One region of the Pseudomonas sp. Z4-20 genome, then DNA from elsewhere that is predicted to be linked to it. Evidence: riboswitches for the same ligand, from Rfam matches in the RefSeq annotation. Region 1 holds a riboswitch; each other region holds the start of a gene.
The links. A riboswitch is a leader RNA that binds a small molecule or an ion and turns the genes downstream of it on or off. The one in region 1 is predicted to bind cobalamin.
Positions count from the first base shown of each region.

Region 2: another riboswitch for cobalamin. It lies ahead of J3P82_RS15625 (CbtB domain-containing protein); the one in region 1 lies ahead of cobW (cobalamin biosynthesis protein CobW).
Region 3: another riboswitch for cobalamin. It lies ahead of cobO (cob(I)yrinic acid a,c-diamide adenosyltransferase); the one in region 1 lies ahead of cobW (cobalamin biosynthesis protein CobW).

Region 1 covers NZ_CP071641.1:3,340,890-3,351,551, reverse strand. The annotation lists gene hppD (4-hydroxyphenylpyruvate dioxygenase) at 1-877, shown strand, start outside; gene rarD (EamA family transporter RarD) at 952-1,836, opposite strand; gene J3P82_RS15080 (aldo/keto reductase) at 1,989-3,002, opposite strand; gene J3P82_RS15075 (hypothetical protein) at 3,178-3,348, shown strand; cobalamin riboswitch at 3,305-3,539, shown strand; gene cobW (cobalamin biosynthesis protein CobW) at 3,637-4,701, shown strand; gene cobN (cobaltochelatase subunit CobN) at 4,705-8,478, shown strand; gene J3P82_RS15060 (ATP-binding protein) at 8,545-9,552, shown strand; gene J3P82_RS15055 (vWA domain-containing protein) at 9,654-10,208, shown strand; gene J3P82_RS15050 (phospholipase D-like domain-containing protein) at 10,261-10,662, shown strand, end outside.
Region 2 covers NZ_CP071641.1:3,444,578-3,455,239, forward strand. The annotation lists gene J3P82_RS15610 (autotransporter outer membrane beta-barrel domain-containing protein) at 1-1,255, opposite strand, end outside; gene J3P82_RS15615 (hypothetical protein) at 1,481-4,309, opposite strand; gene J3P82_RS15620 (pyridoxal phosphate-dependent aminotransferase) at 4,505-5,692, opposite strand; cobalamin riboswitch at 5,786-6,007, shown strand; gene J3P82_RS15625 (CbtB domain-containing protein) at 6,107-6,295, shown strand; gene J3P82_RS15630 (CbtA family protein) at 6,307-7,002, shown strand; gene J3P82_RS15635 (cobalamin biosynthesis protein) at 6,999-7,403, shown strand; gene cobM (precorrin-4 C(11)-methyltransferase) at 7,474-8,220, shown strand; gene nfuA (Fe-S biogenesis protein NfuA) at 8,300-8,884, opposite strand; gene metH (methionine synthase) at 9,139-10,662, shown strand, end outside.
Region 3 covers NZ_CP071641.1:4,185,843-4,196,504, reverse strand. The annotation lists gene hda (DnaA regulatory inactivator Hda) at 1-423, shown strand, start outside; gene J3P82_RS19140 (C40 family peptidase) at 638-1,264, shown strand; gene J3P82_RS19135 (C40 family peptidase) at 1,430-1,963, shown strand; gene J3P82_RS19130 (PQQ-dependent sugar dehydrogenase) at 2,116-3,426, opposite strand; gene J3P82_RS19125 (hypothetical protein) at 3,492-4,076, opposite strand; cobalamin riboswitch at 4,236-4,446, shown strand; gene cobO (cob(I)yrinic acid a,c-diamide adenosyltransferase) at 4,528-5,139, shown strand; gene J3P82_RS19115 (cobyrinate a,c-diamide synthase) at 5,151-6,473, shown strand; gene bluB (5,6-dimethylbenzimidazole synthase) at 6,470-7,120, shown strand; gene cbiB (adenosylcobinamide-phosphate synthase CbiB) at 7,117-8,025, shown strand; gene cobD (threonine-phosphate decarboxylase CobD) at 8,018-9,010, shown strand; gene J3P82_RS19095 (cobyric acid synthase) at 9,007-10,488, shown strand; gene cobU (bifunctional adenosylcobinamide kinase/adenosylcobinamide-phosphate guanylyltransferase) at 10,500-10,662, shown strand, end outside.

The sequences.
Region 1 (10,662 bases):
GTCCTACTTCGCCGCCGAGCATGGCCCGTCGGTGTGCGGCATGGCGTTCCGTGTCAAGGACTCGCAAAAAGCCTACCAGCGCGCCCTGGAACTCGGTGCCCAGCCGATCCATATCGAAACCGGTCCGATGGAGCTGAATCTGCCGGCGATCAAAGGCATCGGCGGCGCGCCGTTGTACCTGATCGACCGTTTTGGCGAAGGCAGCTCCATCTATGACATCGACTTTGTGTTCCTCGAAGGTGTCGACCGCAATCCCGTCGGCGCGGGCCTGAAAATCATCGACCACCTGACGCACAACGTCTATCGCGGACGCATGGCCTATTGGGCGAACTTCTACGAGAAGCTGTTCAATTTCCGTGAGATCCGCTACTTCGACATCAAGGGTGAATACACCGGCCTGACGTCCAAGGCCATGACCGCCCCGGATGGCATGATCCGCATCCCGTTGAACGAAGAGTCGTCCAAGGGCGCCGGGCAGATCGAGGAGTTCCTGATGCAGTTCAACGGCGAAGGCATCCAGCACGTGGCCTTCCTGACCGACGATCTGATCAAAACCTGGGATGCGCTGAAGAAGATCGGCATGCGCTTCATGACCGCGCCGCCGGACACCTACTACGAAATGCTCGAAGGCCGCCTGCCGAACCACGGCGAACCGGTAGATGAACTGCAATCGCGCGGCATTCTGCTGGACGGCGCTTCCGAGCAGGGTGACAGGCGCTTGTTGCTGCAGATCTTCTCGGAAACCCTGATGGGCCCGGTGTTCTTCGAATTCATCCAGCGCAAGGGTGACGATGGCTTCGGCGAAGGCAACTTCAAGGCGCTGTTCGAGTCGATTGAGCGTGACCAGGTGCGTCGTGGCGTGCTTGCCACCGAGTGATGCCTGACTCATGAAAAAACCCGCCTGGCTGTGATGCCTGGCGGGTTTTTTATTTTCCGGTGGGTGCTTGGCCTTCAGGCTCTGCGCCGCTGTCGCACCAGATGCTTGAACCCTTCGAACACCAGCACCGCCACCGCCATCCAGATGGGAATGTAGGTCAGCCATTCTTGCGCCTCAATGCTTTCCCCCAACAGCAGCGCGACGCCCAGCAACAGCACCGGCTCGACATAGCTCAACAGTCCGAACAGGCTGAACGGCAGCAGCCGGCTGGCAACGATGTAGGCCACCAGCGCCGAGGCACTGATGACGCCCAGTACCGGGATGAGCAGCGACAGCCACGGGTATTGATCGAAGACGCCGAAACCCTGTTCACCGCTCTGCACGAACCACAATGCCAACGGCAGCATCAGCGTCATGTCCAACCAGAGCCCGCCCAGGTTGTCGGTGCGCAGGCGTTTGCGCAAGATGAAGTAGATCGGGTAACCCACCACCACCAGCAACGTCGCCCAGGAAAGCCCGCCGACCTGGTAGAGCTCGTTGAGCACTCCGAGGGTGGCGAAGAACACGGCGATTTTCTGAAAGCGCGAGAGGCGTTCGCCATAGGCAATACGGCCGGTCAGCACCATCGACAGCGGCAACAGGAAGTACCCCAGCGACACGTCCAGGCTGTAGCCGTTGAGCGGTGCCCACATGAACAGCCACAGCTGCGCACCCATCAATGCCGAAGAGGCCATCGCCCCGAGCAGCAGTTGCGGTGTCGCGACCAGGCGCTGGACAAGATCCGAGACCAATTTCCACTCCCGCGAGACCAGCATGAAGGCCGTCATGCACGGCATCGTCAGCAGCATGCGCCAGCCGAAGATCTCCAGGCCGGTCAGGGGTGTGAGCAGCGAGGTGTAGTAGTACATGACGGCGAACAGGGCGGAGGCCGAGACCGATAGAGCGATGCCTTTGGACACGGGTGCCTCTTGTTATTGGGACTGCAAAAAGAGAGCCGTTTACCCGTGGCGAGGGAGCTTGCTCCCGCTGGGCCGCGTAGCGGCCCCAAAAGAGCGACTGCTGCGCAGCCGAGCGGGAGCAAGCTCCCTCGCCACGGTGATCTCTGTGTAAGTTACGACGTACGCGGCACGCGCCCCGGCACGAAATGGCTCATGTCATTGAAGCCCGGTGTCGAAGCATGCCCCGGCGTCACCAGCGAATCGATGAAGGCTTCGTCGTCCGCCGTGATCTGCACCGCCTGTGCCTTGGTATACGCGTCCCACTGCTCCTCGGTGCGCGGCCCGACGATGGCCGACGTGACGGCGCGGTTGTTCAGCACCCAGGCGATGGCGAACTCGACGATACCCACGCCGCGCTCCTGGGTGTATTGCTGGATCTGCTGGGCAATGCGCAAGGACTCGACCCGCCATTCGGTCTCCAGGATGCGCTTGTCCTGGCGGCCGGCGCGGCTGTTGGCGTCCGGCGCCACGTCCGGCGCATATTTGCCGCTGAGCACGCCACGGGCGAGGGGGCTGTAGGGCACCACGCCGAGGCCGTAGTTCTGCGCAGCGGCGATTTGTTCGGTTTCCGCCTGGCGATTGACGATGTTGTACAACGGCTGGCTGATCACCGGCCGGTCGACGCCTAGGTCGTCGGCGATGCGAATCACCTCGGCAATGCGCCAGGCGCGGTAGTTCGACAGGCCCCAGTAACGGATCTTGCCCTGGCGAATCAGATCGCCAATGGCCGACACCGTGACCTGCAACGGCGTGTTGTGGTCTTCGCGGTGCAGGTAATAAATGTCCAGGTAATCGGTGCCCAGGCGCGTCAGGCTGGCCTCGATGCCATTGAACAGATGCTTGCGGCTCAGGCCGCTGCGGTTGGGCATGCCGTCCGGCGGGCCGAAACCGACCTTGGTGGCGAGCACCCATTCATGGCGATGATTGGCGATCGCCTCGCCGACGATTTCCTCGGACCGGCCGTTGGTGTAGACGTCGGCCGTGTCGATGAAGTTGATGCCCTGGTCCCAGGCCTTGCCGATGATCCGCAGTGAATCCTCGGTGCTGGTCTGTTCGCCGAACATCATGGTGCCCAGGGTCAGCGTTGAGACTTGCAACCCGGAATGACCCAGCGTGCGGTAGCTCATGGACAAGATCCTTTTTATCGATGGGAAAGGTCCAATCAAATACCAGAACCGCCGCGTGGATCCAACCGCTTTGTGAAATTGGCTGATAATGCTTCAGGAATATTGTGCGCTGGACCAGCGTCAGCCCCTGGGTCATCGGGCAGCATGCCGTGCATCGGAACCGGAGAACAAAAAAATGAAAGACGCCTTTTGGCGTGGCCCGCATCGCCCGGCTCTGGCGCGTGGCGGCCCGTTGATCTCGCCGCGGCGCCTCGGCCGCCGGGAGATTGCCTTCCAGAGATTGACCCGCCTGCACACCCTGCGTAGCCTTGCGCCTTCGAGGTTCTTTGGCGTGCGCCGAAGCTAAGAAGGGAACGCGGTCCAAGCCGCGGCTGCCCCCGCAACTGTGAACGGTGACGTTCCTGCCAGGCCACTGTGCAAGTCCTTTGTAAAAAAGGCGCACGGGAAGGCGCAGGAAACGCCAGTGCAAGGCTTTGCAAGACAAGCCCGGACTGGCCCGCCGAAAGCCAGGAGACCTGCCTCGACAACAGATTCTCACTACAACCGGGCGGGGTGATCCGGTGGCGAAATCTTCCGCGCGTGCCTGCCTGCGGTTGTCGTCCCGTTTGCCCGCCACCTTGCCAAAGGGCATCCGATGAAAACACTGGCCAAACTCCCCGTCACCATCGTCACCGGTTTCCTCGGCTCGGGTAAGACCACTTTGCTCCGGCACATGCTCGACAATGCCCAGGGCCGGCGCATTGCGGTCATCGTCAACGAATTCGGCGAGCTGGGCATCGACGGCGAAATCCTCAAGCAGTGCTCCATCGGTTGCACCGAAGAAGAAGCCAACGGCCGCGTCTATGAACTGGCCAACGGTTGCCTGTGCTGCACGGTGCAGGAAGAATTCTTCCCGGTGATGCGCGAGCTGGTCGCCCGGCGCGGCGACCTTGATCACATCCTCATCGAAACCTCCGGCCTGGCATTGCCCAAGCCCTTGGTCCAGGCGTTCCAGTGGCCGGAAATCCGCAGCGCCTGCACCGTCGATGCGGTGATCACCGTGGTCGACAGCCCAGCCGTGGCCGCCGGCACGTTTGCCGCGTTCCCCGACCAGGTCGATGCCCAGCGCAAGCTGGACCCGAACCTGGACCACGAATCACCGCTGCACGAGCTGTTCGCCGATCAGCTGGCGAGCGCCGACTTGGTGATCCTCAATAAAGCCGACCTGATCAGCCCCGAAGACCTGGCCCGAGTCCGTCTGGAAGTCGCCGAAGAACTGCCGCCAGCGGTCAAGGTCATCGAAGCCAGCAGCGGTCGCCTGCCGCTGGACGTGCTGATCGGCCTGGGCGCCGGCTCCGAAGAACACATCGACGGGCGTCACAGTCATCACGATCACCACCATGACGGCGATGAAGACGACCACGATCACGATGCCTTCGATTCGATTTCCATCGAGTTGCCCCAGGCCGATGAAAGCCTGCTGCTGGACGCGCTGACGCAACTGGTGGTCCAGCATGGCGTACTGCGGGTCAAGGGTTTTGCGGCAATCCCGAACAAGCCGATGCGCCTGTTGATCCAGGGCGTCGGCACCCGTTTCGACAAACACTTCGACCGCCAGTGGGGCGCCGATGAAGCGCGGGTTACGCGCCTGGTACTGATCGGTCAGGCGCTGGATGCCGGCCTGCTCGAAGCGCAGTTGCGCGCTGCCCTCAGCGCCTAAGCCATGCACCTGCTCAGGACCCAGCCCGGCGGATTTGTGTCGGATGACAACATCGCCGACCTCGGGCAAACCCCCGCCGAGCTGGTGATCCTGTGCAGCGGCGACTCCAGCCTGGCGCTGCTGGCCGAAGCGGCGCGGCAGTTGCCGGATGACTACCCGCAGTTTCGCCTCGCCAACCCGATGCAGGTGCAGAACCACGCCTCCGTGGATCTGTACATCGACGACGTGCTGCGTCATGCCAAGGTCATCCTGTTGTCGCTGCATGGCGGCATCGGCTATTGGCGCTACGGCATCGAGCGGCTGATGGAACTCGCCGGGCGCGGCGTGAAGCTGATCCTGGTGCCGGGGGATGATCGCCCCGATCCGGAGCTCAGCGAACTGAGCAATGTGCCCTTCGAGGATCGCGACCGACTCTGGCAGTTTTTGCGCCAGGGTGGATTGGGGAACGCCCTGAACTTGTTTCATCACCTCGGCAGCCAATGGTTTGGTCGCGATTACCCGTGGGCCGAACCGCAGCCGCTGCCGCGCACGGCGATCTACCATCCTGGAAAAACCAACGCGACCCTGAACGATTGGCAAACCGACTGGCAGGCCGAACAACCGGTCGCGGCGGTGCTGTTCTACCGTTCTCACCTGCAAGCGGCGAACACGGCCTTCATCGACGTGTTCTGCCAGCGCCTGCAAGCGGTAGGGCTGAATCCGCTACCGATTGCCGTGGCCAGCCTCAAGGAACCCGGCTGCCTGGCACGGGTGGAAGATTGGCTGGAAGAGATAGAGGCGGACGTGATTCTCAACACCACCGGCTTCGCTCAATCGAGCCCTGAAGCACCGCACCTGCGACCGTTTCGCCGCAACATCCCGGTGATCCAGGCGATCTGCGCCCAGGACAATGAACCCGGCTGGCGCGCCAGCGAGCAGGGCCTGGGGCCGCGCGACCTGGCGATGCACATTGCCTTGCCCGAGCTGGATGGCCGGATCATCAGCCGTCCCATCAGCTTCAAGGACCTGGCCTGGCGCAGCGAGCGCAGCCAGAGCGACGTGGTCTGCTACCGGGCGGTGCCCGAGCGCATGGACTTCGTCGCCGAACTGGCCCGGCGCTGGACCCGCCTGGCGCGCCTGCCCAACGTAGAAAAGCGCGTGGCGCTGATTCTCGCCAACTACCCGACCCGGGACGGGCGCATCGGCAACGGTGTCGGCCTGGACACCCCAGCGGCGGCGCTGAATATCCTGCGCGCCATGCAGGCCGAAGGTTATCCGCTGGCGGCCGAATTGCCGGACAGCGGCACTGCGTTGATCCAGCGGTTGCTCGGCGGCGTCAGTAACGATCTGGACAGCCTCGACCTGCGGCCCTGCCATCAAAGCCTGGCGCTGGTGGCTTATCACAGCCTGTTCGACGCACTGCCCGAGGCCAATCGCCTGGCGGTGCTGGAGCGCTGGGGCGTGCCCGAACAGGACCCGATGTTCCGCGACGGCCGACTGATGATCGCCGGCGTGCGCCTTGGCCTGACGTTTGTCGGTATCCAGCCGGCGCGCGGTTATCAGGTCGATCCGAGCGCGGTGTACCACGACCCGGACCTGGTGCCGCCCCACGGCTACCTGGCGTTTTATTTCTGGCTGCGCCACACCTACGGCGCCCACGCGGTGATTCATGTCGGCAAGCACGGAAACCTCGAATGGCTACCGGGCAAGGGCGTCGGGCTGTCGGAGAACTGCTGGCCGGATGCGTTGCTCGGGCCGCTGCCGAACATCTACCCGTTCATCGTCAACGACCCGGGCGAGGGTGCCCAAGCCAAGCGTCGGACCCAGGCAGTGATTATCGACCACCTGATGCCGCCGCTGACCCGGGCCGAAACCTATGGGCCGCTGCGTAACCTGGAGCTGCTGGCCGACGAATATTACGAGGCGCAACTGCTCGACCCGCGCCGCGCCCGAGAGCTGCAACGGGACATCTTAAACCTGGTGCGCGAGACCCACATCGACCGCGAACTGCAACTTGATGCCGCGCTCGACAGCGACGTCGACGCCGCGGTCTGGCTGCCGCGCCTGGACACTTACCTCTGCGATTTGAAGGAGTCGCAGATCCGCGATGGGCTGCACATCTTCGGCGAGTCGCCCGCCGGGCGGCTGCGCATCGACACTTTGCTGGCGTTGCTGCGCATCCCCCGAGGCGATGGCAAGGGCGCTCAATCGAGCTTGCTGCGGGCGTTGGCGAAGGCGTTCGGGTTGGGTTTCGACCCACTCGATTGTGCCCTGGCCGAACCCTGGGAAGCGGACCGCCCCGAGGTGTTGCGCGAGGTCAGCGACGAGCCATGGCGCACCGTCGGCGACACTCGGGAGCGCCTGGAGCTGTTCGCCGCCGGGTTGATCGAACAAGCCCTGGCAGGCGAACTCGCGTGGCTCGACGCGCCGGGCTGGGAAGCTGTCGCGGACATCATCGAGCACCTGCGCTCGGTCGTCGCGCCGCGCCTGGACGCTTGCGGCCCAGCGGAAATGCGCGGCTTGCTCGACGCCTTGGCCGGCCGCTTTGTCCCGGCCGGCCCCAGTGGCGCGCCGAGTCGCGGGCGCCTGGACGTGCTGCCCACCGGCCGCAACTTCTTTTCCGTCGATGTGCGCAACCTGCCCACCACCACCGCGTGGCGCATCGGCTTCCAGTCGGCGAACCTGATCCTCGAACGGCATTTGCAAGACCACGGCGACCACTTGCGCCAACTCGGCCTGTCGGTGTGGGGCACCGCCACCATGCGCACCGGCGGCGACGACATCGCCCAAGCCATGGCGTTGATGGGCGTGCGCCCGGTGTGGGCCACGGGCAGCCAGCGGGTCGACGATTTCGAGATCTTGCCGTTGAGCCTGCTGGACCGGCCGCGGGTCGATGTCACGCTGCGGGTGTCCGGGTTCTTCCGGGATGCCTTCGCCAACCTGATCCGCTTGTTCGATGCGGCGGTGCAAGCCGTTGCGGCCCTTGATGAACCTGACGACATGAACCCGTTGGCGGCGAAAGTCCGTGGCGAGCGCGAAACCTTGCTGCATTCGGGCGTGTCGTTGGAGGACGCCGCGCGCCAGGCTGGCTGGCGGATCTTCGGCGCCAAGCCCGGTGCCTATGGCGCGGGTGTGCAGGGCGCCATTGACGGTCGTCTCTGGCAGAGCCGAGAAGACTTGGCGCAGGTGTACCTCAATTGGGGCGGCTACGCTTATGGCTCAGGCGATGAAGGCACGGCGGCGCGGGATCAATTCTCCCGGCGCCTGAGCCAGGTGCAAGCGGTGTTGCAGAACCAGGACAACCGCGAGCACGACCTGCTCGATTCCAACGATTACTACCAGTTCCAAGGTGGCATGCTCGCGGCGGTCGAAACCCTGAGCGGTCAGCCGACAGCCAGTTACCACGGCGATCACAGCCAGCCTGACCTGCCCAGGATGCGCACCCTGAAGGAAGAACTGAACCGGGTCATCCGCTCCCGTGCGGTCAATCCGAAATGGATCGCCGGGGTCAAGCGCCACGGCTACAAAGGCGCGTTTGAACTGGCTGCGACCGTGGATAATCTGTTCGCCTTCGACGCCACCACGCAGCTGATCGACGACCACCAATACGCCTTGCTGGCCGACGCTTACCTGCTCGACCCGGACACCCGCGACTTCGTCCGCCAGCACAACCCCGACGCGTTGCGAGACATGACCGAACGCATGCTCGAGGCGCAGCAGCGGGGGATGTGGCAGGATCCCGGCGAATACCGCCAGGCGCTGGAGCACCTGTTGTTGGACATTGAAGAAGATGGCTGACTTATTGATGATCGACGCGGGCCTTTGTGGCCACAGGGTTTATCGAATATCCATGAGACACTCAACATGACCGACACCCCCCATTTCCCGCTCTCCGCCGTGGTCGGCGCCGATGACTTGAAGCTGGCGCTGTGCCTGGCCGCCATCGACCCGAAAATCGGCGGTGTGCTGATCGAAGGCCCGCGAGGGATGGCCAAGTCCACCCTGGCCCGGGGTCTGGCAGACCTGCTGGCCAGCGGTCAGTTCGTCACCTTGCCCCTGGGTGCCACTGAAGAGCGGCTCGTGGGCACCCTCGATTTGGACGCGGCATTGGCGCAGGGGCGCGCGCAGTTTTCCCCCGGCGTGTTGGCCAAGGCCGACGGGGGTGTGCTGTATGTCGATGAAGTGAACCTGCTGCCCGATCACTTGGTGGACTTGCTGCTCGATGTCGCGGCCAGCGGTACCAACCTGATCGAGCGCGACGGCATTTCCCATCGGCATTCGGCGCGCTTTGTATTGATCGGCACCATGAATCCTGAAGAGGGTGAATTGCGTCCGCAACTACTCGACCGCTTCGGCTTGAACGTGGTACTGGACGGCCAAACCGCACCTTCCGAGCGCGGGCAGATCATTCGCCGGCGGCTGGATTTCGACAGCGACCCCGCGTCGTTTTGCACCGAGTGGGAGCCGGCCCAGCAGCAACTGCGCAAACGTTGCCAGCAGGCGCGGGCGCGGTTGGCGCAAATCCCGCTGGACGACGCGGCGCTGGCGCAGATTACCGAGCGTTGCTTTGCGGCTGGAGTCGATGGTTTGCGCGCCGATCTCGTCTGGTTGCGCGCCGCCCGCGCGCATGCGGCCTGGCGTGGCGCGGATGCCATTGCCGACGAGGACATCGATGCCGTCGCCGAATTTGCCCTGCGCCATCGCCGCCGCGGCCACACCGCGCCCGCACCGGAGCCGTCCCAGGCCCCGCAGTCGAGTCCGAACGAGGCGAGCAGGCCCAGCGAAGGCCAGGGCCAATGGGGCGACTTACCGGCCCGGGCGTTACCCACCGGCGCCCGGCGTGATGTGCCGAGCTGGCCAAAAAAGCCCTAGGCATTCGCCCCCATTCGCCGGCGGGGGCGAATGCCAGACCCCGTCCGGGACGGTTGGATCAGGGCCGTCAGGGCCGAAGCAAAACGGCAACCGGCGGCGTGGTGGACTGGCCGGGCACCTTGCTCAACGGCCGTCCACGCCTGCCTGCGGACCTGCGCTTGAAATGGCGCCAGCGTTCCGCCCATGAGTTGTGGCTGGTGATCGTCGACGCCTCGGCTTCGACCCGTCGCCATCGGGCCTTGAGCGACGGCAAGGGGCTGCTGGCGCAACTGTTCGACGATGCCTACCGACAACGCGTCCGATTGGCGCTGCTGACGGCCAGCGGTGGCGTTCCGGCCTGGCATGTGCAAGGTCTCAAGGCCGCCATTGGCCTGCGTGACTGGCTCGACACATTGGGCGCCGGTGGCGGCACGCCGTTGCTGGCGGCGGTGAACGAGGCCGGGCGCTGGCTCGCGGCCCGGCGCAAGCGCTTCCCGGCGGAGCAACAACGGGTGCTGCTGATGACCGACGGTCGCGTGAAAGCAGGCACGTCGCTGCCATTGCTCGAATGCCCCAGCCTGTTGATCGACATCGAGCGCGGGCCGATTCGCCTGGGCCGGGCGAAGCAGTTGGCGGGCCAGTTGGGGGCTGAGTATCGCCATCTTGATGAGAGCTGATGGGTTCGCGCATGACTGCTCTATGCTCAGGCAACCCTTCCAGGAGTGAACCATGCGCATACTCGTCACCAATCCCCAGGACGATTTCCGGGTCAAGGCCTACGCCGGCACCAACGGCGTGTTGCTCGCCATGGACCTGGCCGAATCCCGGCGCAAGGGCCTGCTGGGCTTTGCCATCGAGAAGCAGCAGGGCGACAAGCCCTGGCTGTTCCTCTTCAACAGCCTGACCTTCCCCGACAAGGCCCACACCTTTCCCCAGTTCCACGCCACGCCCAGCGACAAGGCGCCGCTACAGAAATTTCGCTGGGCCGACTACGCCGTGAATCCCGGCATGACGATCCACTACCGTGTCCACTTGGCCTATGGCACTCCCGAGGCGCCGCAACTGGGCGAATCCCTGGCAGTGACCGTCACCAGCGATGACGGCCAGCCGGCCAACCAGCAGGTCATCTTC
Region 2 (10,662 bases), 100 kb from region 1:
CCATGCGAACCACACCACTGCTCAGGCCGAGTCGCTGCACGGTGCTGTCGCCGGTCATCACCCATTGCGCCGCATTGTTGATATTCAGGTTGCCCGAATTGGTGATCTGGCCGGTCAGTACAGAGCCGTTATTGAGCAATACGCTGCCGTTGGCATCCGAGAGGACGTCGCCGGTCATCTGGCTGTTGTTGTCCAGCTTAAGGTCGAATACGTTCTCCACATTGCCGTTGATTGCAGAACCGTTATTCAGATTGACCGCGGCCCCCGTACCCGCAACGGCCAGTACGTTGCCGTTCAACGTGCTGTTGGTGTTGAGGTTGACGCTGGTGACGTTCTGCAAATTGCCTTCAAGCGAGGAGGCGTTCTGCATCAACCACGAGACAGTACTGCCGGTCTCGGCAATGACGTCGCCGCGTAGCGCGCTGGCATCGACGTTGACGTTGGCAGTGGAGCGGTTGGTGGCTTGCAACAATGTTCCGTTACCACCGTTCAACTGCGAGCCATTGAGCACGTTGATGGTAGCGACGGCGCCAGCAGCACCAAAGGACCCCACTACGATCGCCGAGCCGGTGTCCCCTGTTACGAGCGTATTGTTCAACGTCACCGTACTGGCGTTGACGCCTGTATTGTCCGCGCCGATTCGCAGGCCGTCCTGTCCACCGGAAATGGTACTGCCGGTCGCCGAAAGCGTTGCGCCTTCAAGCTGGACGCCATAACTGGTGGCGCCGGTGCCACGCAAGGTCGAATCGTTGACCGTCAGGACGCTGAAGCCGGTGGCGTTTGCACCACCGAGGAGGCCGGTAATCGTGCTTCCGCCTGTGACCGTTGCGCTGGAGGCGGTTGGGGTGTTGATATTGCGCCCCAACAGCAGGCCCATACTGTTGCTACTGGTAATAGTGCTGGCATCAATGGTGGCGGAGCTGTCGATCAGCTGAAGACCTCCTCTGTCCACCGCACTATTAACCGTTGCGCCCGAGAGGTTCACGCGAGAAGCGGTGGCATCAATGCGCTGACTCTGGCCTCCGTTGAAAACCACATCGGCATCTTGGGCACTAACGGTCAGCGCTGTACCGTTATCGATTGTGAGTGTCCCCCCTCCCGACACACGCCAGTCTTCAAGAGGGGATGTGTTGTCCACAGTGCCATCCTGCCCCGGCAGGAGAATAGCCGCGAAAGAGTAGGAGGAAACAAAGAAAATCGAACCGAGCAAATAGCGGCCTGCCTTTCCACACTTTGAACCTGATATGCGAGACATTGTATTTTCCTGACAATAGACATAACCGTTAAATGATTTCTCTTAAAAAAACCATCTCTCGAAAGCGCCCGGCAGAATAAAGATTATCGAGCACAACGAATGTAGGAATAATCCTCCGAAGAGCTCAGAATTTTCCGAAACAAAAAAAAAGCAAAGATTACGACCGCAGGGAATCAAGCCAGGAGTTCACACCCCTGGACGTGATTATCTGCTCAGACAACAATATTATGGCGTCGGCGCAGGCGCATCCATCCGATCGCAATACTCAAAACTGGTATTGATGATATCGAACAGCTTAATTACCACCTCGGATGACTGAGTACCGTTTATATCGGTTTCATACCAATATTTCCCGAAGGCAATTGCCCCCCTGAAAGGCTGGTTCAATTTGAACTTATCAGCCGTGCCGACCTGCGCAATATCGACCTGATCCGCCGCCTTGATCACGTAGGGTTGTGAATCTGCCGTGCCTGGCACTTCGGCTGTGCCGGTTATATCCGTGACACCCACAAAATGAACCGTAATGTTTTTCCCTGGCGGCAAGTTCGTTGCGTCTTTAGGGATACCCATGGCCATTGTCCAAGCCGTTACAGGGTTGTCCATTGCAAAACAAGAAATCTCGTCACGGGTCCGCATCCTGATGGTTGGAGGCAGCAGGTCAATTTTCTGAGCATTAACAACCACATCCTGCTCAGGCGATTTAATAATATTATTATTACTACCAACGTATTTAATCGTCCAATAAGCTTTAACCGTAGCTGTTGGCAATGCCTTGATGAACGCTGCCGTAACGTTCCCCACTAATTCGCTCTCTCCACCAAAGGGTAGAAACGTGTCAACCAGTGTGCCATTAATATAGAAATCGACTTGCTCACCCCCTACGAGATCAGGCAAACCAAACCAGACTGGAACACTGATGGTACCGGGGCTATTCCTATCGCCAGGGGTAATGATATTAGATGTATTGGAAGCCCCTTTCACTGTAACCAGCTGCAGGTCGGGGTTGATCAGGTCGGGTAAATCGGGGTTGCCGGGGCCCGCATACACAAAATTCAAAAATATGTAAATCACCGGACTATCAAGCGGAGTAGATCCGACGCGGGTGTGCTCGTACCAGACTTTTACCTCCTTGGGTTGTGTCGAATCGTCGAAAAGCCTGGCTAACTTAACGTAATCAAGGGTGAACTCAACATTCGCCGTACCTAGAGGTTTTTTACCAAAACTTTCGAAAACCAGCGAATCAGAAGCATCCTCAATAAACAACTCAATTTCATCCGTGCTGAGACCGTGGAGCGGCTGTTCGACAATAGCCAGCACAGGTGCAGAGCCCGTCACGAAGTCGTCGAGATATAAGGGAACCGTTCGATTCGGGTCGGTCTTTGGAACTTTGGGCTCAAGTAATTCTGGATCTTGTGCCAACCGTAGATCAAACAAAGGTCGAGCATCCGAGCGCGCGCTCAGGTTACCAGGCAAATCTTTCCATTCATAGGCGTGAGAGACCCGAGTCAGGTTAGGTAAATTACGGAGCTCCGCGCTGTCAACGTCGAATGAGCCAGTGGCATCCACTGTGCCCTCAAACACCTTTAGCACGGTGGTACCCGAAGACAGATAATAACTTAAAACATCATCAAGTCGGCGCAGCGGATAACCGACGGGCACGGTGCAAAGCATTTTCGGATTTGTCGTGATCCAGGCTTCATCAAGAACGTAGCCAGGTCCGGCGGGCCGATTGGTCATCGTGACATCAGGTGTCGGTTTGTTTTTCAGTCGCGCAGGAACTTTAACCTCGAACGGTGCGGTACGGTCAATGGCGAACTCTACAATCGTCGAGTCGTCTTTGTTACCGCCACCGCCCTTGTACAACTCATAACGAACTTCGTAACGCGTGGGATCGGCAGGCGTCGGGGCCTCTGGAAACAGACTCGCGTCCACCTCCATTTCGAACGGGTCTGGACGACCTGCGATTAGCTCCATATCAAAGTATCCTGGTACCTTCTGTTCAGTGCCACCCACCACGGTGTAATAAATTTCCAGCTCATCTCCATCCTGAGGATCGGCGAGATTTGTAGCGGTAAAAATTAACAGTCCCGAGTCAAGAACGCTGACAGGAATCGAATCATCAGCCAGCTTATCGTTGATTGCAGCATCGACAGTTACAATGCCTGTAGATACTGCATTTGCACGCGCTTTTGGGGGTTGTAGTTTTGCTCTCATTTCCGTTACTCCTTCGTTCATTGATTTTGTACTCAGACCGGTCGGCCCACTTTCCCCAGGTGTCACTCTGTCTATTCTCACCAATCCTTTTTTCGACATGGCAACCAATCGTCCCCCTCGATAGAGGCGACAAAACACTAGCGCCGAATCATTATCAATGAGCGGTCGGACATAAATTTCAAATGGGACGACCAGCTCATAACCATTATTAACATCATCTGAAGACAGTATCCTGGACCATACTCCTTGCGTTCCTTGAACGGGGTCACCGCTTCCATTTAGCGACCGATATCCCGTCCAATAAACTTCATTGCGATCTCCTGGCAAAGCGATCCCAATGGCAGGAGGGATTCTTACAGTAACGCCGACAATAAGTGGAGGCTCCGTTTTATTGTTCAGATATCCCCACAACGTGGAATGAGGAAAGCTGGGCTCCGCCAGCACTAACAAAGGAGCGTGATCGATGGTTAACTTTCGTGATGGCGAATCGTCAAAATTACCGCCTCCGCGTTTCCAGACGCGGTAGGAAACAAACGCCTCGCCGTCCAACGACATTTGGGCAGGTGTCAAAGGCTCATAAATAAAGGGATCCACAACGATCGCTGGATAAGTTCTATCAACTATTCTAGTTTCGACTCCGCTTTGTAGCCAGAGCACCCAAAGTTGATCATTAGGTCCCGGATCAGCCCACAGAGGAATAACTATCCGCGTGCCGGAGTTCAATATATCAAGAGGCACATAACCTTCTGCGTCATTATCATCCACCCCTTCAACAGACAACGGCTCTGCCAACACTCCCGGTGTAAGCGCAGTTGAAACAGTGGACCGAAGCTTTGTCATGAGCTGTATCACCTTAGCGAGAGCCAAATTATTCTGCTGAAGATAATTAAGCTCCGGCCCCAGATATCTGGCTACTGTCAGGTCTGACAGGTTTGATGACCGTCTGTCGGCTAAATTCGGCGCTCGTTGGGGGGCGGCAAGATGTTGCAACAAGGTTCTACATATGCTCGCGCACGATCCATTTCTGCCCTTTGTTTAACTTGGGACCACTTTGCACAACTCAGCAGCGCACAACGCAATGCTCCGACAAGCGTTACTCAATGCCGTCCGCCCCACCACCAACCCAATCCGAATATGTCCCGCGGCACTCGGCCCAAACGCCTCCCCCGCCAACACCGACACGCCATACCCATCCAGCAACCGCTCGGCAAACGCCTGGGCACCCAGCCCCGTCTCACGCACATCGACCATCACGAACATGCCGCCATCGGGCCGCACCGGTTTGAGGCCCGGGCAGTTTTCCAGCGCCGCGCACACCTGGTCCCGGCGTTGGCTATATTCCTCGCGCATCCGCGCCACCTCAGGCAATTCCTGCTCAAGGGCAACTTGGGCGGCGCGCTGGACGAAGTCCGGCAGGCCGAACAGCATGCACAGCGACAGGTTCGCCAGGTGTCCGGCGAGCGCTTCGGGGCCGATGGCCCAGCCGATGCGCCAGCCGGTCATGGCATGGGATTTGGACAGGCTGTTGATGGTGACCGTGCGCTCGGCCATGCCCGGCAGTCCGGCCGGGCTGATGTGTTCGCCTTCGTAGAGCAAGTCGCTGTAGACCTCGTCGCTGATCAGCCACAAGTCATGATCAATGCACAGCTGCGCCAACGCTTGCCAAGTGGGCAGCGGCAGGCTGGCGCCGGAGGGATTGTTGGGGCTGTTGAGCAGCATGGCGCGGGTGCGCGAGGTGATCAGCCGGGCAACGTCGGACGGCTCGACCCGGAAAGCGTTTTCGGGGCTCACCGGCACCGGCACCACTGTCGCCCCGCAGGCGCCGAACACCGCTTCATAGGTGACGTACATCGGCTCGGCGACGATGACTTCATCGCCGGGGTTGAGCAAACATTGCGCAACGGCATACACGGCGCACTGAGCACCGGGTAACACCGTGACGTGCCCAGCGTCCACCGTTTGGCCGCAACGCGCTTGATGGCGGCGGGCAATGCTGGCCCGCAGGGCGTGCAGACCACGAGTATCCGAGTAATGAGTATCGCCGGCCCGCAGGCTGGCGACGGCGGCTTCGACGATGGCGCACGGAGTGTCGAAATCCGGGTCGCCCACCGACAGCAACAGCACCTCCCTGCCCTGCTCGCGCATGGCCAGCGCCCGATCATGTATCTGCCAGGCGGCGGCGCCGTCGCCGGTGATGCGTTGGGTCAAGGCTGAAAAGCGCATGTGTTTCTCCTGTGAGCGCGGTGTCCAGCCTCAACCCTATCTCAAATCACCAAGCGCGCCAGACACATTGACGCCCACCCCCGCCCATGGTCTCCTGTGCACCTTGTTACGGGTGCCCTTCACAGGGTGAAACGGGAAACCGGTGAATCGTGTGCTTTACTTCAAGGCCACGTCAGTCCGGTGCTGCCCCCGCAACGGTAAGCGAGCGAAGCGTCGAATCCACTGTGCATGCGCATGGGAAGGTGATGCTTGCAGGCAAGGCTCAAGGCCCAGCCCCTCGTTAGCCCGGAGACCGGCCCATGACTCATGCTCAACAAACCCGCGGTGGGCGGGCGCTGTTCGAATCCTGGCAAGCCTTCGCCCGGGTTTTCATTGCGCTCGATTTACCCGCTGAAAAGACCAGAGGGAAGCGCCATGTCGACCATCAGCAGCACCGCCCGCACCACCAGTAGCACCGTCACCCTGAGCCAGCGCCTGAGCGCAGCGATCTTCGCCTCCATCCTCGGTGCGGGTCTGGTCTATTTCGCCGGTTTCTCCCACATCGAAGCGGTGCACAACGCGGCCCACGACACACGGCACAGCGCCGCGTTCCCCTGCCACTGAGACCTGCCGACATGATCAAGCGTATCGCCCAGACCGCCGGTTTCAGCGGGTTGCTGGCCGCCCTGCTGCTGACTCTTCTGCAAAGCCTGTGGGTATCGCCGCTGATCCAGCAGGCCGAAACCTACGAAAACGCTCCGGTGGCCGAGGCCCATGAACACGCTTCGGGCGCGGCGCACACCCACGACGCCGAAGCCTGGGCACCGGAAGACGGCTGGCAACGCGTACTCTCCACCACCGGAGGCAACCTGGTGGTCGCGGTGGGTTTCGCCCTGATGCTGGCGGGTTTGTATACCTTGCGCGCGCCGACTCGTACGTCCCAGGGCTTGCTTTGGGGCCTGGCCGGTTACGCCACTTTTGTCCTGGCGCCAACCCTCGGCCTGCCGCCGGAATTGCCTGGCACCGCGGCGGCTGATCTGGCCCAGCGGCAGATGTGGTGGATCGGCACGGCGGCGTCCACGGCAGTCGGCATCGCGCTGATGGTTTTCGGTCGGCATTGGCTGCTCAAGCTGCTGGGTCTGGCAACCTTGCTGGTGCCCCACGTGATCGGCGCGCCGCAACCCGAGGTTCATTCGATGCTGGCGCCCGAAACGCTGGAAAGTCAGTTCAAAATCGCCTCACAGTTGACCAACATTGCGTTCTGGCTCGCCTTGGGGCTGATCAGCGCCTGGCTGTTTCGCCGTGGCGGCCAGGCGCACCACGACGCATGAAGGCCGGGCCGATCCTGGTGGTCGGCCTGGGCTGCCAACGCGGCTGTCCGGCCAGTGCGCTGCGGGCATTGCTTGACCGGACGCTGCTGGCCCACGGCATTGCGCTCGATGAGGTGCGGGCCCTGGCCAGTATTGATCTGAAGCATGACGAACCGGGACTGTTGGAGCTGGCGGAGCAATTGGCGCTGCCGCTGACGTGTTTCACTGCCGAACAGTTGTCGGGCTATCAAGGGCAGCTCAGCCACCGTTCCCGGATCGCCTTCGAGCGTACCGGCTGCCACGGCATCGCCGAAAGCGCCGCCCTCGCACTGGCCGAGCAATTGGGTTTTTCGCCCGCAACCTTGCGGGTGACCCGTCAGAAAGGCCCGCAGGCCACCTTGGCATTGGCGACGACATCGTAACGCCGGATAATCGCCCGCCGAATCATGAGCGTCGCTCATGCAAGCCTTCATCGTTCAACAGGAACCGGTCATGACCGTTTATTTCATCGGCGCCGGCCCCGGCGACCCGGAGCTGATCACCGTCAAGGGCCAGCGGCTGATTCGCAGTTGCGCCGTGATCATCTACGCCGGCTCCCTGGTGCCCGCCGCCGTGCTGGAAGGCCACCGCGCCGAGCAGGTGGTCAACAGCGCCGAGCTGCATCTGGAACAAATCATCGAGGTAATCAAGGATGCCCATCTCAATGGGCAGGATGTGGCTCGGGTGCATTCTGGCGATCCAGGCCTGTATGGCGCCATCGGCGAGCAGATCCGCTGCCTGCGGGGGCTGGACATCCCTTTCGAGATCATCCCGGGCGTCACCGCCACCTCAGCCTGCGCCGCCCTGTTGGGTGCCGAACTGACGCTGCCCGACGTATCCCAGAGTGTGATCCTGACTCGCTACGCGGACAAAACCGCCATGCCCGCTGGAGAGGAACTTGCCAGCCTGGCGCAGCATGGAACGACCATGGCGATCCACCTGGGCGTCAATCACCTGGAAAAAATCGTCGGTGAACTGCTGCCTCACTACGGCGCGGATTGTCCGATAGCGGTGGTTCATCGGGCGACGTGGCCGGATCAGGATTGGGTGGTGGGTACGCTGGCGGATATTGCCGAGAAGGTGCAGGCCAAGGGCTTCCGCCGCACGGCGCTGATCCTGGTGGGGCGGGTACTGGGCAACGAGGTGTTCAGCGAGTCTTCGCTGTACCGCGCCGGCCATGCGCATCTCTACAGGCCCTGAAACAATCGATCAGACGGCAAAAACCATGTGGCGAGGGAGCAGGCACCCTCGCCACAGCTCTTGCTGGCAGTGACACCTATCAGTAGTAGGCGTTTTCTTTCTGCGTGTGGTCGGTCACGTCGCGCACGCCCTTGAGCTCCGGGATGCGTTCAAGCAGCGTGCGCTCGATGCCTTCCCTCAAGGTCACGTCCGCCTGGCCGCAGCCCTGGCAGCCGCCGCCGAACTGAAGCACGGCGATGCCGTCTTCGACTACGTCGATCAGCGATACCTGGCCGCCGTGGCTGGCCAGCCCCGGATTGATCTCGGTTTGCAGGTAATAATTGATACGCTCGTTGACCGGGCTGTCGGCATTGACCATCGGCACCTTGGCGTTCGGCGCCTTGATGGTCAATTGGCCGCCCATGCGGTCGGTGGCGTAGTCGACCACCGCATCGTCCAGGAACGCTTCGCTGAACGAGTCGATGTACGCGGTGAAGCTCTTGAGCCCCAGCGCGGTGTCTTCAGGTTTTTCTTCCCCCGGCTTGCAGTAGGCAATGCACGTCTCTGCGTACTGGGTGCCGGGCTGGGTGATGAAGATGCGGATGCCGATACCCGGGGTGTTCTGCTTGGACAGCAGGTCAGCCAGGTAATCGTGGGCGGCATCGGTAATGGTAATGGCGGTCATGGAAACTCCTCGCAGGCTTGCCGGCAGTTTACGCCAATCATCGCGCCGGACAAAGTCCTAGTATTTTTGTCAGGAAAGCACCCGACGGCAAGCAGGATGACTGCCATTTTCGCCGCGCTCAAGCCGTAGGTGATGTGGGCCAGCATGGCCTTGCAAACATGAGCGGTTTTCATGCAAAAGTCACTCATGATCAAATCCCGTGCAGGTTTGCTATTATCCCGCCCTTCGTAATGGTCTTTTTTCCAGGTAGTCCTATGTCCGATCGCAGCGCTCGCCTTTATCTTCTCCAGCAAGCTCTCAAGGAACGCATCCTGATCCTTGACGGCGGCATGGGCACGATGATCCAGAGCTACAAGCTGGAGGAGCAGGACTACCGCGGCAAGCGCTTCGCCGACTGGCCGAGCGACGTCAAGGGCAACAATGACCTGCTCGTGCTCAGCCGTCCCGACGTAATCGGCGCCATTGAAAAAGCCTACCTGGACGCGGGTGCCGACATTCTTGAAACCAATACTTTCAACGCCACCCAAGTGTCCCAGGCCGACTACGGCATGCAGGGCCTGGCCTACGAGCTGAACCTGGAAGGTGCGCGCCTGGCCCGCCAGGTGGCCGACGCCAAGACCCTCGAAACCCCCGACAAGCCGCGCTTCGTCGCCGGCGTGCTCGGCCCGACCAGCCGCACCTGCTCGCTGTCGCCGGACGTGAACAACCCTGGCTACCGCAACGTGACCTTCGACGAGCTGGTGGAGAACTACACCGAGGCCACCAAGGGCCTGATCGAAGGTGGCGCCGACCTGATCCTGATCGAGACCATCTTCGACACGCTGAACGCCAAGGCAGCGATTTTCGCCGTACAAGGCGTTTATGAAGAACTAGGCGTCGAATTGCCGATCATGATTTCCGGCACCATCACCGACGCGTCCGGTCGCACCCTCTCCGGCCAGACCACTGAGGCGTTCTGGAACTCCGTGGCCCACGCCAAGCCCATCTCCGTGGGCCTGAACTGCGCCCTCGGCGCCAGCGAATTGCGCCCGTACCTGGAAGAACTGTCGAACAAGGCCAGCACCCACGTATCGGCCCACCCGAACGCCGGCCTGCCCAACGAATTCGGTGAATACGATGAGCTGCCGGCCGAGACGGCCAAGGTCATCGAAGAGTTCGCCCAAAGTGGTTTCCTGAACATCGTCGGCGGTTGCTGCGGCACCACCCCGGCGCACATCGAAGCCATTGCCAAGGCCGTGGCCGGGTATGCGCCACGACAGATCCCGGAAATTCCTCGGGCGTGCCGCCTATCGGGACTGGAACCGTTCACCATTGATCGCAGCTCGTTGTTCGTCAATGTCGGCGAGCGGACCAACATTACCGGCTCCGCCAAGTTCGCCCGGTTGATCCGCGAGGACAACTACACCGAAGCCCTGGAAGTGGCCCTGCAACAAGTCGAGGCCGGCGCCCAGGTGATCGACATCAACATGGACGAGGGCATGCTCGATTCGAAGAAGGCCATGGTGACCTTCCTCAACCTGATCGCCGGCGAACCGGACATTTCCCGCGTACCGATCATGATCGACTCGTCCAAGTGGGAAGTGATCGAAGCGGGCCTCAAGTGCATCCAGGGCAAGGGCATCGTCAACTCCATCAGCATGAAGGAAGGCGTCGAGCAGTTCATCCAGCACGCCAAGCTGTGCAAGCGCTACGGCGCCGCCGTGGTGGTGATGGCCTTCGACGAAGCCGGCCAGGCCGATACCGAGGCGCGCAAGAAGGAAATCTGCAAGCGCTCCTAC
Region 3 (10,662 bases), 840 kb from region 1:
CTCGAGCAGTACGAACTGGTCTGCCTGGATGACCTCCAGGCCGTGGCCGGCAAGACCGATTGGGAAGAGGCGTTGTTTCACTTGTTCAATCGGCTTCGCGACAGTGGTCGGCGCTTGCTGATCGCCGCCTCGACATCGCCGCGAGAGCTGCCAGTAAAACTGGCGGACCTCAAGTCTCGTCTCACCCTGGCGCTGATTTTCCAGATGCGCCCTCTTTCCGATGAAGACAAGTTGCGTGCATTGCAATTGCGGGCTTCGCGCCGTGGCCTGCACCTGACCGACGAAGTCGGGCATTTCATCCTCACCCGGGGCACCCGCAGCATGAGCGCGTTGTTCGAATTGCTCGAGCGTCTCGACCAGGCCTCACTCCAGGCCCAGCGCAAGCTGACCATTCCTTTTTTGAAAGAAACTTTAGGCTGGTAAAACTGTCGTCAGATGATGGCTTAAAGCCTCTTCTGAACCCGGCGAAGCCCGCGGTTTTACTGGGTCGAAGGCCTGTATCCCGTTCAGGACGGGGCTAAGCGCTTAGATGGTAACGAGAAATCAAGAAGTCACATTTGCATCGATTGAATTTGCAAATGAGGTTGATAGAAGGCATAGTCTCGCCATCTTTACTACTTCAGCCACGGTCGTGCCCATGCTAAGTCGCTTCGCACCCCTCGTGCCTCTCGCACTCGTTACCCTGTTGTTCGGTTGCGCTGCCCACTCTCCAGTGACCCAGCAAGCGCCTCAACCACAGGTCAAGAATTCCGTTATCGCCCAGTCTTCCTCCGTTGCGTTCCAGGAAGAAATGGCCTCCGATAAAGAGCTGGCGGACTTTGCCGGCAGCAAGCCTTATCAGCTTCCAGTTCTGGCAGACAGCATCCTGGAACGCGGCATGTCCTTGATCGGCACGCGTTATCGTTTTGGTGGCACCTCCGAAGCAGGCTTCGACTGCAGCGGTTTCATCGGTTATCTGTTTCGTGAAGAGGCGGGCATGAACCTGCCGCGCTCCACTCGCGAAATGATCAACGTAAAAGCCCCGCTGGTTGCCCGCAATCAACTTGAACCCGGTGACTTGTTGTTCTTCAGCACCAACGGTCGTCGCGGTCGCGTCAGCCACGCCGGTATCTACCTGGGCGACAACCAGTTCATCCACTCCAGCAGCCGCCGCAGCGGTGGGGTGCGAATCGACAGCCTGGGCGACAGCTACTGGAGCAAGACCTTCATCGAAGCCAAGCGCGCCCTCGCCATGGCACCGACTGTGGTCACCGCTCGCAAGTAAGCACACAGTTTGTGGGGCAAACTTAAAGTCTTACTTGAAGTTTGCCCGATAGGCGCTAGAATCCATGATCATTGATTGATGGCAATCCGCCTGCGCTCTGCGCAGGCGGCTTTGTTTCCATCACCACGGCAGAAAAGCCGCATCCAGATCAGGATTGTTCTGCTTATGTCGACGTCGGCCCGCCTCGCTCTCATGTTTCTCGCCGCGCTGCTCAGCGCATGCGCAAGCCGCACCCCACCGCCTGCGCCGGTGCGGGCCCCAGTGGTTTTTGCGCCTTCCCAAACTTTTTCTCCTGCCGCCGAAGACGTGCTTTTTCGAGCGCTGGGCCTGGTTGGCACACCCTATCGCTGGGGCGGCAACACGCCCGATTCAGGTTTCGATTGCAGTGGTTTGATCGGCTACGTGTACCGTGACGCTGCCGGTATTGCCCTGCCACGTTCCACGCGGGAAATGATCAGCATGCGCGCGCCAGCTGTTGGCAAGGAGGCGTTGCAGAGCGGTGACCTGGTGTTCTTCGCCACCAATGGCGGCTCCCAGGTCAGCCATGCTGGGATTTACGTAGGGGAAGGGCGTTTCGTCCATGCGCCGGCCACCGGCGGGACGGTCAAGCTCGACAGTCTTTCCAAGGCGTATTGGCAAAAAGCCTACCTGGGCGCCAAGCGTGTGCTGCAGCCGGAACACCTGGCGCGTAATCCCTGAGATATAGCAACTTGGCTGATGAGGCTTCTGTGGCGAGGGAGCTTGCTCCCGCTCGGTTGCGTAGCAACCGCTGAAAAGCTAGGGGCTGCTGCGCAGCCCAGCGGGGCGGTGCGACGTTTCGCTAAATCCCCTCGCCACAAGAGTGCATCAGCTTACTTTGCCGACACCCGCCAGATCTTGTTCCCCACATCGTCAGCCACCAACAACCCTCCCTGCTTATCGATCACCACACCCACCGGCCGGCCCTGGGCCTTTTCGTCTGTGCTGAGGAAGCCAGTCAGCACGTCCACAGGCTGTCCCACCGGCTTGCCGCCATTGAACGGGACGAAGATCACTTTGTAGCCACTGTGGGGTTTGCGGTTCCAGGAGCCGTGCTGCCCGATGAATGCACCTTGAGTAAAGGGTGCGGGCAACTTGCTGCCCTCGGCGAAAGTCAGCCCCAAAGAGGCGGTGTGAGGGCCGACGGCATAGTCCGGAGCGATAGCCTTGGCCACCAGGTCCGGGTTCTGCGGCTCGACCCGGACGTCGATGTTCTGCCCGTAATAACTGTAGGGCCAGCCATAAAAGCCGCCGTCTTTCACCGAAGTGATGTAGTCCGGTACCAGGTCGCTGCCGATCTCGTCCCGTTCGTTGACCGCCGTCCACAACGCCCCGCTGCTGGGTTCCCACGCCAGGCCGTTGGGGTTGCGCAGACCCGAGGCGAAGATGCGGTGCTTGCCCGTGGCCCGGTCCACTTCCCAAATCGCCGCGCGCCCTTGCTCAACCTCCATGCCATTTTCCGCGACGTTGCTGTTGGAGCCGGTAGTGACATACAGCTTGCTGCCGTCCCGGCTGGCGATCACGTTTTTGGTCCAGTGGTGGTTGAGGGTGCCGCCCGGCAAATCGACGACTTTGGTGGGTTGCGCCTTGATCTGCGTATCACCCTCGTTGTAAGGGAAGCGGATCAACCGGTCGGTGTCGGCGATGTACAGGTCATTCCCCACCAAGGTCATGCCGAACGGCGAATTGAGATTTTCCAGGAAGATCGTCCGGGTTTCGGCGATGCCGTCGTGATTGGCGTCTCGCAGCAATGTAATGCGGTTGGGACTGGGCACGCCAGCGCCGGCACGCCCCATGACTTTTTTCATCACCCAGCCCCGAATGCCCTTGGTGTCGTCGGGCTTGGGCGGCGCGTTGGTTTCCGCCACCAACACATCGCCATTGGGCAAGACGAACAGCCAGCGCGGATGGTCCAGTCCCTCGGCGAACGCGACCACCTGCAGGCCCTGGGCCGGGGTTGGCTTGGCGCCATCCGGCCAGCCGACGGCTTCTGCGATGTTCACCGTGGGAATCAGGGTCTTGTTCGGTTCGGGCAGTTTCGGCGACGGGCCGAAACCGTCGGACACCTGCAACGTGGAAGACTCGCCACAAGCAGCAAGCCCAGTAGCAAGGGCGATGATAAAAAGATGCGGTGGCTTGAGCATGCGCGCTTCCCTATGAATGCATGTGGTTATTCATAGAGAAGCGTAGCCGTGGGATGGTTCAACCGTCAGCTATGAGCCTGTTTCAGTAGCACGGCGATGCCGGGGTGATAATGGCCGGCCTCGTTGCGCAACTTGCGGTAGGCGTAGGGGAAGTACCAGGCCACGGCGCAGGTGTTTTCTTTCTGCAAGTCATCAATCATGTCCTGCAGCTCTTCGGGCGTGGCGCTTTGCTGGACTTTTTGCGGGGCGACGAACAGGCAGCCCACCTTCAAGTCGCTGGCATAGCTGATACGTTTGGCGTCGCTGGCGGCTTCTTGCAACGGTTGGGTCAGGTTCAGGTTGTTGACCTTGGGCCAGCGTTGCGTGGCCTGGATGAACACGCGTTCGTCGCTGCTGGCGATCAGCAGGTCGGCGCTGGCGTTACGCTCGCCTTCTTCATTCTGTTTGCGGGTCGGGGCATTTTGCAGCGTGACCATTTCAGCCATCCAGGCTGCTGCCGCCAGCAGTCCGAGGTTGGCTTTCTCATCGTGCCAGTAGGGTGTGTCGTTATCGCCGCGCACGGCGTTGTAACGGTCGATGCAGTCGAACCAGCGTTCCAGCACCGGGCGCAGGAATTCCAGTTTTGGATTGCTGATGATCATGCCTTGCATGTATTTGCCCTCTTGTTCTTGTGATATCGGGTCGTAGTGTCTCTTTGATATCACTTGCCGCAGATTCACACAAGATAGGCGTCAGTTTATTGATCAGGGCCGAGTAGCGAACCGAAACAGCTGGCGGCTTTAATTGACGCTCCACCCCCAACCCTCTAACCTTCGCGGCTTGTTTCAGGTGCTCTATGGCCGTGGCCGATAGGGTGAAACAGGGAAGCCGGTGAGTGCACACGAACCCGGCGCTGCCCCCGCAACGGTAAATGAGTAAACGCTGTGTACAGGGCCACTGTGTCGCAAGACATGGGAAGGCGCGCAGCCCGGCACCACGCCGCTCATGAGCCCGGAGACCGGCCTGATTCATCCAACGGCATCACGGTGGGCGATGCCAGGCTCCTTGCCGTCTTTTTTTGTGCCCGCCCGCCGTTATCCAGTCCCAAACGGAGAGCTCCCCATGACCGACACGCCTGATCGCGACGAACGCCACTTGGCGCGCATGCTGCGCAAAAAAGCCGTGATCGATGAGCGCATTGCCAATTCACCGAACGAGTGCGGCCTGCTGTTGGTGCTGACCGGCAACGGCAAGGGCAAGAGCAGCTCGGCGTTCGGTATGTTGGCCCGGGCCATGGGACATGGCATGCAGTGCGGCGTGGTGCAGTTCATCAAAGGGCGCAACAGCACCGGCGAGGAGCTGTTTTTCCGCCGCTTCCCGGAGCAGGTGCGCTTCCACGTGATGGGCGAGGGCTTTACCTGGGAAACCCAGGATCGCCAGCGTGACATCGCCGCAGCCGAAGCGGCCTGGGCCGTATCGCGCCAACTGCTCGGCGATCCATCGATTGGCCTGGTGGTGCTCGACGAACTGAACATCGCCCTCAAGCACGGCTACCTCGACCTCGATCAAGTCCTTGGCGATCTGCAGGCCCGCCCGCCGATGCAGCATGTAGTCGTGACCGGCCGTGGCGCCAAGCCCGAGATGATCGAGCTGGCCGACACCGTCACCGAAATGGGCATGATCAAGCACGCGTTTCAAGCAGGCATCAAGGCGCAGAAGGGCGTCGAACTGTGAGCAATGCTTCGATGACCAGCCGCCACTGCCCGGCGGTGCTGATCGCCGCCCCGGCTTCGGGCCAGGGCAAGACCACCGTCACCGCCGCCCTGGCCCGCTTGCATCGCAACCAGGGACGCAAGGTGCGCGTATTCAAATGTGGCCCGGATTTTCTCGACCCGATGATTCTCGAGCGTGCGAGTGGCGCGGCGGTCTATCAGTTGGATATGTGGATGGTCGGCGAGCAGGAAAGCCGGCGACTGCTGTGGGAAGCCGCCGCCGAAGCGGACCTGATCCTGATCGAAGGCGTCATGGGATTATTCGACGGCACCCCGTCCAGCGCCGACCTGGCGCGGCATTTCGGCGTGCCGGTGCTGGCCGTGATCGATGGCACCGCCATGGCCCAGACCTTCGGCGCCCTGGCCTTGGGCCTGGCCCGCTATCAACCGGACTTGCCTTTTGCCGGCGTGCTGGCCAATCGGGTCGGCACCTTGCGTCATGCGCAGTTGCTCGAAGGCAGCCTCACCGAAGGCCTGCGCTGGTACGGCGGGCTCTCGCGGGAAACCGGCATCGAATTGCCCAGCCGCCACCTCGGCCTTGTCCAGGCCAGCGAGTTGAACGACCTGGATGTTCGCCTCGACGCCGCCGCCGAGGCGTTGGCCAGCAGTTGTGAAGTCGCGCTGCCGCCCATGGTCGAATTCGCGGCGCCCGAACCGGCCGCCGTTGAGCCGTGGCTCGACGGCGTGCGCATTGCCGTGGCCCGGGATGAAGCGTTTGCCTTCACCTACGGCGCAAGCCTGGATCTGCTGCGGGCCATGGGCGCCGAGCTGCGCTTCTTTTCGCCGATTCATGACACCTCCCTGCCTGAGACGGACAGTCTTTACCTGCCCGGTGGTTACCCGGAACTGCATCACGTTGCCCTGGCCGGCAACGCGCCGATGCTCGCGGCGATCCGTGCGCACCATGAAGCCGGCAAACCGCTGCTCGCCGAATGCGGCGGCATGCTGTATCTGCTCGATTCATTGACCGACCTCGAAGGCGCTCGCGCCGAGCTGCTCGGCCTGTTGCACGGTGATGCGCAGATGCAGACACGTCTGGCGGCCTTGGCGTTGCAGTCGGTTGAACTGCCGGAAGGCATCCTGCGCGGGCATACCTATCATCACTCCCTGACCAGCACTGAGCTGGCGCCGATTGCCCGTGGTCACAGCCCTAACGGTGGGCGCGGGGCTGAAGCGGTTTTTCGCCAAGGACGGATGACGGCTTCCTACGTGCATTTTTATTTCCCGTCCAACCCGAGGGCCGTTGCCGCGCTGTTTGCGCCGGATCTTGAGCCCATTGGCGCGAGCAGGCAATGACCGATAACGCCTTCTCCGAGGCCGAACGCGAAGCCGTCTACCGCGCTATCGCCGAACGCCGTGACATGCGCCACTTCACCGGCGGCACGGTCGAACCGGCGTTACTGCGCCGACTGCTGGAAGCGGCGCATCGGGCGCCCAGCGTCGGGCTGATGCAACCTTGGCGGTTCATCCGCATCAGTGACCGCGCCGTGCGGGGGCAGATCCGCGAGCTGGTGGAGCAGGAACGCATCCGCACCGCCGAGGCCTTGGGCGAGCGCAGCGATGAATTCATGAAACTCAAGGTCGAAGGCATCAACGACAGTGCCGAGGTGCTGGTGGCGGCCTTGATGGACAATCGCGAGCGGCACATCTTCGGCCGTCGGACGTTGCCGGAAATGGACTTGGCCTCGCTGTCCTGCGCGATCCAGAATCTGTGGCTGGCGGCCCGCGTCGAAGGGCTGGGAATGGGCTGGGTGTCGCTGTTCGAGCCCCAGGCGCTGGCCGACCTGCTGGGCCTGCCCGCCGGGGCCAAGCCGTTTGCCATACTTTGCCTGGGCCCGGTAGAAGGTTTTTACCCGGCGCCGATGCTCGCCCTGGAAGGCTGGGCGCAACCGCGTCCGCTCGACGAATTGCTGTATGAAAATCGTTGGGGCGTGCGGCCATGAGCGTGGCGTTGCTCAGTGCCGCCGCGGTCGCGCTGGATGCGCTGTTGGGCGAGCCTCGGCGCGGGCATCCGCTGGTCGCTTTCGGACGTTTCGCCAACCGTATCGAACAACGGTTCAATTCCGGCGGGCGCGGCTGGCGTAGTCATGGCGTCACGGCGTGGATCATTGCCGTCCTGCCACTGACCCTGCTGGCCACGGCACTGTCCTGGGCACCGCTGGTGGGCTGGTTGGTGGATATTCTGGCGCTGTACTGCGCCCTTGGCCTGCGTAGCCTCGGCGAGCACGTCGAGCCGGTGGCGCGGGCGCTGCGCAAGGGCGATCTGGATGAAGCGCGCCAGCGTGTCGGCTATCTGGTCAGCCGCGAAACCGCTGAGCTGGATGAAACCGCCGTGGCCCGCGCCGCGACTGAGTCGGTACTGGAAAACGGCAGCGACGCGGTATTCGCCGCGCTGTTCTGGTTCGCCGTGGCCGGTGCGCCCGGAGTGGTGTTGTACCGGTTGAGCAATACCCTCGACGCCATGTGGGGTTATCGCAACGCGCGTTTCGAGCGTTTCGGCTGGGCGGCGGCGAAGATCGATGACGTGCTGAACTATATTCCCGCGCGCCTGGTGGCGTTGACCTACGCCGTGCTCGGCAAGACCCGTTTGGCGCTCAAGTGCTGGCGTACCCAGGGACCGACCTGGGACAGCCCCAATGCCGGGCCGGTGATGGCCGCCGGTGCCGGAGCGTTGGGCGTGGAACTGGGGGGCGCGGCGGTGTACCACGGCGAACTGCATCAACGCCCACCGTTGGGCGAAGGCGTGCCGGCGAGCGCCGATTCTATCGATCGCGGCTGGCAATTGGTCCAGCGCGGCGTATGGTTATGGCTGCTGATTCTCTGCCTCGGAGCCGAGTTTTATGCTTGAACACGGTGGGCGACTGCGCAACGCGGCCCGGCAATACGGCATTGCCGAGGCCGACTGGCTCGACCTGTCCAGCGGCCTGGCGCCCTGGCCGTTCGACATTCCGACTATTCCACTGCGCGCCTGGGCGCGCCTGCCCGAAATCGACGATGGCTTGGAGCAGGCTGCTTGCGATTACTACGAGGCAGCGCATGTGCTGCCGGTGGCGGGTTCGCAAATGGCTATCCAACTGCTGCCGCGCCTGCGCCGGGTCGGCAAGGTCGGCGTCTTGTCGCCCTGTTACGCCGAGCACGCCGAAGCCTGGCGCCGCAGTGGCTACATCGTGCGTGAAGTACTGGAAGCGGAAGTGGACTTCTTTCTCGACAGCCTCGACGTGCTGGTGGTCGTCAACCCCAACAACCCCACGGGCCTGAGCCTGAGCCCCGAACGCCTGCTGGACTGGCATGCCCGGCTGGCCCAGCGCGGCGGCTGGCTGGTGGTGGATGAAGCGTTCATGGACGTCACTCCGCAGCTGAGCCTTGCCGCCCATGCGCATCAGGTCGGGTTGATCGTGTTGCGCTCGTTCGGCAAGTTTTTCGGCCTGGCCGGGGTTCGCCTGGGGTTTGTCCTGGCCGAGCGGCACTTGCTCAAGCTGCTCGCCGAACAGGTCGGGCCGTGGGCCATCAGCGGACCGACCCGGGTGCTGGGCCAGGCGTGCCTGCTGGACACTGAGGCGCACGCGCGTCAACGACTGCGCTGCGAACAGACCAGTCAACGCTTGGCACTGGTGCTGGAGCGCCATGGCTTCAAGCCGCAGGGCGGCTGTGGGTTGTTCCAGTGGCTGATCACCGAGCATGCCCAGGCGCTTCACGACTTCATGGCCCATCGCGGCATTCTCCTGCGGTTGTTCACCCACACCAGCAGCCTGCGCTTCGGGCTCCCTGCCGATGACGCTGAATTCTCGCGCCTCGAACAGGCGTTCGAGGCCTACGCCAAGGACATTCGATGACCACCTTGATGGTGCAGGGCACCACCTCCGATGCCGGCAAAAGTACCTTGGTCACGGCGCTGTGCCGCTGGGTCAGGCGTCAAGGGGTGAGTGTGGTGCCCTTCAAGCCGCAGAACATGGCCCTCAACAGCGCGGTGACCGCCGATGGTGGCGAAATCGGCCGGGCCCAGGCCGTCCAAGCCCAGGCCTGCGGCCTCGAACCGCATACCGACATGAACCCGGTGCTGCTCAAGCCCAACAGCGATACCGGCGCCCAGGTCATCATCCATGGCCGCGCCGTGACCACCATGAACGCCGTGGCCTATCACGATTACAAGGCCATCGCGATGCAAGCGGTGCTGGCTTCCCATGAACGCTTGAGCGCCGCGTATCCCGTCGTCATGGTGGAGGGCGCCGGGTCGCCGGCCGAGATCAATCTGCGGGCCGGCGACATCGCCAACATGGGCTTCGCCGAGGCGGTGGATTGCCCGGTGTTGCTGATTGCCGACATCAATCGCGGCGGGGTATTCGCTCATCTGGTCGGCACCTTGGAACTGCTTTCGCCCAGCGAACAGGCGCGGGTCAAGGGCTTCGTCATCAACCGCTTTCGCGGTGATCTGGCGTTGCTGCAACCTGGCCTGGATTGGTTGCAAGCGCGCACCGGCAAACCGGTGATCGGCGTATTGCCCTACGTGATGGATTTGCATCTGGAAGCGGAGGACGGTCTCGACCAGCGCCAAACCGACAAAGCCGAACAGGTGCTCAAGGTGGTGGTGCCGGTCTTGCCGCGTATCAGCAACCACACGGATTTCGATCCGCTGCGCCTGCATCCGCAAGTCGACCTGCAATTTATCGGCCCCGGCCAAGCCATCCCGCCAGCGGATCTGGTCATCCTGCCCGGTTCGAAAAGCGTGCGCGGCGACTTGGCCTACCTGCGGGCCAACGGTTGGGAAACGGCAATCCATCGCCACTTGCGTTACGGCGGCAAATTACTGGGCATCTGCGGTGGTCTGCAGATGCTCGGCCGGCACGTCCACGATCCGCTCGGGCTCGAGGGCGCGGCGGGCTCCAGCCCCGGGCTGGGGCTGTTGGATTTCGCAACGACGCTCGAGCGCGAGAAGCAACTGCGCAATGTACGTGGGCGACTGGCCTTGGAGGATGCCGAGGTCAGCGGGTACGAAATCCATGCCGGCGTGACCACTGGTGCCGCGCTGGAAAACGCCGCTGTCTATCTGGATGACGGCCGCTGCGATGGCGCGCAGAGCCTCGATGGACAGGTTTTTGGTACGTATCTGCACGGGCTGTTCGAATCACCGGCGGCCAGCAGCGCCTTGTTGCGCTGGGCCGGGATGCAGGATGTGCAAACGGTGGATTACCACGGGTTGCGCGAGCGGGATATCGAGCGGTTGGCGGATCTGGTCGAGCGGCATCTGGATACTGGGCTGTTGCGTGAGCTTTGTGGGATCCATGGCGAGCCGGCAGCCACTTCGCCTATTTGAAGGAAAAAAACATGCTGCAACTGATCCTCGGCGGCGCCCGTTCCGGCAAGAGTCGCCTGGCTGAAAAACTCGCCACGGACACAGGATTGCCGGTGACTTACATCGCCACCAGCCAACCGCTGGACGGCGAGATGAACGAGCGTGTCGCCCAGCACCGCGCCCGGCGTCCGGTGG